DNA from 3 places in the Amycolatopsis stemonae genome. Region 3 is predicted to be linked to each of the others. Evidence: riboswitches for the same ligand, from Rfam matches in the RefSeq annotation. Region 3 holds a riboswitch; each other region holds the start of a gene.
The links. A riboswitch is a leader RNA that binds a small molecule or an ion and turns the genes downstream of it on or off. The one in region 3 is predicted to bind S-adenosylmethionine.

Region 1 (2,237 bases), on a different contig from region 3:
CCGCGAAAACGCCCCGATGCGAAGTGCGCATCGGGGCGTCATCGGGTCGGGGTCAGGCCGCGGCGACGCCCTGCGGGCCGCGCGCGGTGTGTGTGACGTGGCCGCCGCGCTCGGCGACCCAGGCCAGCGCCGCGTCGGCCCGCTCGCCGCGGACGCCGAGGCGGAACCGGCCGACCGGGGTGTCGCCGATGCGGGTCAGGCCGCCGCCGATGGTGGCGAACTCGACGTCGAAGCGGCCCGCGGCCTCGGGCAGCAGCGCGCCGACCGACGCGAAGCCGACCAGCACGACGTCGGCCGAGCGGTCGTAGCGCGAGGTCTGCGCGCGGGTGGTCTCGATGGCCGGCAGCAGCGCCTGGGCGGTGCGGCTGCCCGGGTCCGCGATCAGGTCGAGGACCGTGCCGCGCTCGACGACCGTGCCGTCCTCGAGCACCGCGACGTCGTCGCAGACCCGGCGGACCACGCCGGCGTCCGGCGTCGTGACGACGACGGTGGTGCCCAGCTCGGAGCGGGCGCGGTCGAGCACGGTGAGCACCGCGCCGGCCTCCTCCGGGTCGATCCCGGCGGTCGGGTCGTCGGCGAGCAGCACGGCGGGGGCCGCCGCGAGCGCCTTCGCGACCGCTACCCGGCGGAGCTGCCCGGCGGACAGCTCGCCGGGACGCTGCGCCGCGCGCTGCGTCAGGCCGACGAGGTCGAGCAGCGAGCCGACCCGGCTGCGGCGCTGCGGGCCGTCGACGCCGAGCTGCTCGAGCGGGGACGCGATGTTGCCGGCGATGGTGCGCTCGGCGATCAGCTCCGGCTTCGTCGAGACGACGCCGAGCTGACGGCGGATTTCGCGGAGGCGGCGGCCGTCGAGCGTGCCGGTGTTGAGGCCGTCGAGGCGGACGACGCCGCGGTCCGGCCGCTCCTGCAGCGCGATGCAGCGGGCGAGGACGGACTTGCCCGACCCGGCGGGACCGACCACGCCGAACAGCGAGCCGGCCTGCACGTCGACGCTCACGTCGCGCAGGGCCAGCACCGAATTTCCGTTGGTGGCAAAGGACTTGGACAGGTTTTCGACGGTGATCACGAAGGCTCCAGAAAACGGGGCGCGCTCACTCGGAGGCGCCCGGCCGCAAGCAGAGTCCGTCCGTTATGGACGGTGCGTGAAGAAGAGGTGGACCGGCTGGGACGAGCTCAGTGGGAGCGTCGACATGCGGTCACGGAGCGGCGGCCTTCGTCGACTACGCGACGCCTGGTCAGGAGCAGGGGGCGGGCTACCCTCTTCATCGGAAACGGCCTCCATCGGTCCTGGCGGTAGCACCTGCCCTGTGGAGGGTGGTTGCTGCGACTTCGGCGAGCCAGGTCTCTCAGTCGCTCGGGATGGACGTACTGAGTAAAACCGATCCCGCGGAGCGAAAGCAAGCCCGTTGGCCCAGATCACACGAGTGGAGGTGTCCGAATCGCGAGATCGCACGTCGGGAGGCGTATTTTCGCCGTCTCTACTGTGGACGTGCTAACGCGCGGCGGCGAGCCTCGCGAAGTCGTGCACGTCCAGCTGCTCACCACGGGTCTTCGGGTCGATCCCGGCGGCCGTCAGCAGCTCGCCGGCCCGCTCGGCCGAGCCCGCCCAGCCCGCGAGCGCGGCGCGGAGCGTCTTCCTGCGTTGTGAGAAAGCGGCGTCGACGAGGCCGAAGAGCCGATCGCGGTCGTCCGACGCCGGAGCGTCACCGCGTTCGAAGGCGACGAGCGCGGAGTCGACGTTCGGCACCGGCCAGAACACCGAGCGTGGCACGGCGGCGACCTTGCGTGCCGGGCCGTACCAGGCGAGCTTGACGCTGGGCACGCCGTAGATCCGGCTGCCGGGGCCGGCGGCCATCCGGTCGGCGACCTCGGTCTGGACCATGACGAGCCCAGACTTGAGCGAAGGCACCTCGGCGAGCAGGTGCAGCACGACCGGGACGGCGACGTTGTACGGCAGGTTGGCGACGAGCGCGGTCGGCTCCCCCAGCTGTTCGCGGGTGACGCGCAGTGCGTCGGCCCCGACGACCTGCAGCCGTTCCACGGCCTCGGGCCCCCGCTCGGCGACGGTCTTCGGCAGCCGCTCGGCGAGCACGGGGTCGATCTCGACGGCGACGACCCGCGCGCCGGTGGCGAGCAGCCCGAGCGTCAGCGACCCGAGCCCGGGCCCGACCTCGAGCACGACGTCCCCCTCGCCGACGCCGGCGAGTTCGACGATCCGCCGCACGGTGTTGGGATCG
Region 2 (2,237 bases), on a different contig from region 3:
CCCCCGCGACGTGACCGGTCGGACGACTTCGTGTCGCCCCCCACTCACGCGTGATGCCCCTCCAATCACGCGTGATGCCCGCCCCGTCACGCGTGATGCCCGCCCCGTCACGCGTGATGCCGTTTTCGGCAGGGCAAGGCCGTGAACAGCGCTTGTCCGGTCCTTGTCCGGTCTCAGTGCCGACCTGGTGATCTTTTCCCGCAAGGGTGAGGGGCGCCTCACGAAAATCTCACGTGATCTTCCCAGTGATCCAACCTTTGGCCTACTGTGCGCTCGATCGGGTTAGTTCGAATGGGTGAGCGTTAGGCCAAAGGAGTACGCAGGGTGACGAAACTGCACGTTCGCGGGGCGCTCCTGGTCGCCGCCGTCACGACCGCCCTCGGGCTCGTCTCGGCGCCGGCCGCGACCGCCGAAGTCGCGCCGTTCCCCGCGCTCGCCCTGCCGTTCAAGGCCGGTCAGCAGGTCTACTCCGCCGGTATCCACTCCGACGACGGCAGCACCGGCGTCGAGAACGCCATCGACTTCAGCCCGGCCGACCGGACCGTCCGCGCGCCGCTCGCCGGCACCGTCCGCCTGCAGCACTGCGCGGGTGGCGACTGGGTGACCATCGACCACGCCGGCGGCTGGCGGACCGGGTACTACCACATGGAAGGCATCAAGGTCAGCGACGGCGAGCACGTCGAGGCCGGTGCCGTGCTCGGGTCGACCGGCAACGCGCTGCCCTGCGGCGGCAGCAGCACCGGTGCCCACGTGCACTTCACGCTCTGGACCCTGCCGGACGCCTCGGCGGCGGCCCACGGCGAGCCCGTCGACGGCAAGACCATCGGCGGCTGGCTGTTCACCGCGGGTGCCGAGCAGTACGCGGGCACCGCGACGCACCTCTCCGACCATGCGGTCACGCAGCTGCCGGGGCACTTCCGCGCGAAGCTCTGACCAGCGCGAACGACGCGGGAAACGTCCGGCGTCGGCTGTGAGCGGCGTCTCAGAATGTGAGCCGGGGGTTGGCCGCCGGGCGCGTTCTCGGTTACCTTCTGTGCCAGGTCATGAGTGCCAGCGCGAAGCCCCGGCTTGCTGGCCGGCAACCCTCCTACCGCGGTGGGGTGCCCCGGGTGAAGACCGGGCCGGTCGCGTCGTGCGACGGGCAAGCGCGGGCCCCTCGCCGGGGTCCCCCGGACCGCCGAGGAGGCACCCCGATGACTCTCGCCCTCGACCGCACCACCGCGATCACCCCTGCCGCGCAAGGCATCCCGGCCGTCGCCGGCGCCGCGCTGCGGGTCCCGCTCGTCACCGGGGACACCATCGGCTACGCCAACCTCGACCACGCCGCGAGCGCCCCGTGCCTCGACGCCGTCCGCGCCAAGGTCGACGAGTTCCTGCCCTGGTACGCCAGCGTCCACCGCGGCGCCGGCTTCGCGTCGCAGGTCTCCACCAAGCTCTACGAACGCACTCGCGACGTCCTGCGCCGCTTCGTCGACGCCCGCCGGACGGACACGGTCGTGTTCACCCGCAACACCACCGACTCGTTCAACCTGCTCGCGCGCAGCCTTCCCCGCCACACCACGGTGATCGTGTTCGACACCGAGCACCACGCCGCGCTGCTGCCGTGGCAGGGCCCGAACGTCCGGCGGATCCCGACCCCGCGCACGCGTCTCGCCGCGGTGTCCGCTGTGGACGAAGCGCTCGCGGACGCGCCGCAGGGGCCGCGGCTGGTCGTCGTCACCGGAGCGTCCAATGTGACCGGTGAGCTGCTCCCGGTCGCCGAAATCGCCGCCGTGGCGAGGAAGCACGGCGCCCGCGTCGCGCTCGACGCCGCGCAGCTCGCCCCGCACCGGCGGATCTCCGTCAGGGACCTGGACGTCGACTACGTCGCCATCTCCGGCCACAAGCTGTACGCGCCCTTCGGCGCGGGCGCGCTGATCGGCCGCGCCGACTGGCTGCGCGCCGCCCGGCCGTACCTCGCCGGCGGCGGCGCGACGAAGCTCGTCACCGAAGACGCGGTGGTCTGGAACACCGGTCCGGAGCGCCACGAAGCGGGCTCGCCGAACACCGTCGGCGTGTACGCGCTCGGCGTCGCGTGCGAAACCCTCAGCGAGAACTGGGACGTCGTCGTGGCGCACGAACAGGCCCTGCTTTCCCGGCTGCGCAAGGGACTCGAGGGTATCCCGGGCTGCGCCGAGCTGCGCCTGTTCGACGCGCCGGTCGACCGCGTCGGCACGGTCAGCTTCGTCGTCGACGGC
Region 3 (2,237 bases):
AGCCGCGCGACTGGCCCTGCGCCTTGCGGATCTTCCACGGCGGCATGCCCAGCTCGCCCGCCAGCTGATTCGGGTTGCCCCGGCCCGCGCCGGACACGCGGGCGATCGTCCGGACCGCGTCGGCCAGCGCGTCGGCCACCAGGACGTGCGGGACGCCCAGCTGCATCGCCCAGCGCAGCGACTCCAGCGCCGCCGAGCGGTCGCCGCCGACCGCCTTCTCCGCGACCGCGAACCCGGTCACGTCGGCGCGGCCGCGGTGGTAGCGGCGGACCGCGTCGGCGTCGACCGTCCCGCCCGTGTCGGCCACCAGCTGACCGGCCGCCGAGGAGAGTTCCCGCAGGTCGGAGCCCACGGCGTCGATCAGCGCGGCCACCCCGGCCGGGTCGATCTTGCCGCCCGCCCGGCGCACCTCGTGCCGCACGAACTGCTCGCGCTCGGCCGGCTTGGTCAGCTTCGGGCACTCGGTGACCTCGGCGCCGGCCTTCTTGAGCGCGGCCGGCAGCGACTTGCCCGCCTTGCTGCGGCCCCCGCCGGTGTGCACGACGACCAGCACGACACCGTCCGCCGGGTCCTTCAGGTACGACGCGACGGCGTCGGCCAGCTCCTGCGAGATGTCCTGCGCCGACTCCAGGACGATCACACGGCCTTCGCTGAACAGCGACGGGCTGACCAGTTCGGCGAGCTCGGGCGCTGTGAGTTCGGACACCCGGACGCGGGTCAGCTCGGCCGTCGCGTCGACGGCGCGGGCGGCGCCGAGCGTCTCGCGGACGGCCCGCTCGATCAGCAGTTCTTCCTCGCCGAGCACCAGGTGCAGCGGGGCCGGGGCGGTGGCTTGCGCGGTCACGGACGAATCCTCTCACTTGCTCCTTCGTGCCCCCGCTCCGGTGATGTCGGGCAGCCACCATGGCACAGCGTGACCGCCATGTCGTACGGTGTCCTCGAGGCGGCGCGCTGACTCGCGCGCACCGACAACCGAATACCGCTCATCCAGAGGGGCAGAGGGAACGGCCCGACGAAGCCCCGGCAACCGGCGTACAGCCCGTCATCCCGCGATCGCGGGGTAGCTGACGACCACGGTGCCAATTCCGGCCCGCTTCGGCGGGGCAGATGAGGAAAGGAACCTCGCGATGACCGCCACCCTCGGAACGACCTCCACCACGAAGACCCCGGATCTCGGTCCCGCCGTCGAACTGGTGTCGAAGGAAGAGGGCCACCGGCAGCCGCTCGCCCCCGAGTTCGTCTCCGCCGAGGACTTCTCGCCGCTCGAGGTCGCCTACGACTTCGGCCGCGTCCGCCGTGAGGACATCGAGGCCGGCCCCAAGAACATCTGGCGCTACAAGAAGCTCCTCCCGGTGCCGTCCAACGTCGAAGAGATCCCGAACACCGAGCCCGGCGCGACCCGCCTCATCCGCGCCGACCGGCTCGCGAAGGAGCTCGGCCTCAAGCGCGTGTGGGTCAAGGACGACACCGGCAACCCGACGCACTCCTTCAAGGACCGCGTCGTCGCCGTCGCCCTGGCCGCGGCGCGCGAGTTCGGGTTCGAGGTGCTCGCGTGTCCGTCGACCGGCAACCTGGCCAACGCGACGGCCGCCGCCGCGGCCCGCGCGGGCTGGCGGTCGGTCGTGCTGATCCCGAAGACCCTCGAGCGCGCCAAGATCCTCACCACCGCGGTGTACGACGGCGACCTGATCGCCGTCGACGGCAACTACGACGACGTCAACCGCCTCGCCACCGAGCTGGCCGGCGAGCACCCGAAGTGGGCGTTCGTGAACGTGAACGTCCGGCCGTACTACTCGGAAGGCTCGAAGACGCTGGCCTTCGAGGTCGCCGAGCAGCTCGGCTGGCGCATCCCGCCGCAGATCGTCGTGCCGATCGCCTCCGGTTCGCAGCTGACCAAGGTGGACAAGGGTTTCCGCGAGCTGGGCCAGCTCGGTCTCGTGGACGCCAGCCCGTACAAGGTGTTCGGCGCCCAGGCCACGGGCTGCTCGCCGGTGTCGACGGCGTTCCGCGAGGGCCACGACGTGGTCCAGCCGGTGAAGCCGGACACGATCGCCCGTTCGCTGGCGATCGGCAACCCGGCCGACGGCCCGTACGTGCTCGACATCGTCAACCGCACCGGCGGCGCGATCGAGGACGTCACCGACGAAGAGGTCGTCGAGGGCATCCGTCTGCTGGCCCGCACCGAGGGCATCTTCACCGAGACGGCCGGCGGGGTCACCGTTGCCACGGCGAAGAAG

Region 1: linked by a shared signal. The riboswitch ahead of ACYVLJ_RS02665 (methionine ABC transporter ATP-binding protein) and the one ahead of thrC (threonine synthase) in region 3 are both predicted to bind S-adenosylmethionine.
Region 2: linked by a shared signal. The riboswitch ahead of ACYVLJ_RS26185 (aminotransferase class V-fold PLP-dependent enzyme) and the one ahead of thrC (threonine synthase) in region 3 are both predicted to bind S-adenosylmethionine.

The regions. Positions count from the first base shown of each region.
Region 1 is NZ_BAAGUJ010000001.1:527,599-529,835, forward strand. Features, by position in the region: gene ACYVLJ_RS02665 (methionine ABC transporter ATP-binding protein) at 53-1,066, opposite strand; SAM riboswitch class I at 1,276-1,366, opposite strand; gene rsmA (16S rRNA (adenine(1518)-N(6)/adenine(1519)-N(6))-dimethyltransferase RsmA) at 1,493-2,237, opposite strand, start outside.
Region 2 is NZ_BAAGUJ010000007.1:201,576-203,812, reverse strand. Features, by position in the region: gene ACYVLJ_RS26190 (M23 family metallopeptidase) at 325-933, shown strand; SAM riboswitch class IV at 1,040-1,154, shown strand; gene ACYVLJ_RS26185 (aminotransferase class V-fold PLP-dependent enzyme) at 1,194-2,237, shown strand, end outside.
Region 3 is NZ_BAAGUJ010000019.1:135,322-137,558, forward strand. Features, by position in the region: gene holA (DNA polymerase III subunit delta) at 1-844, opposite strand, end outside; SAM riboswitch class I at 981-1,114, shown strand; gene thrC (threonine synthase) at 1,128-2,237, shown strand, end outside.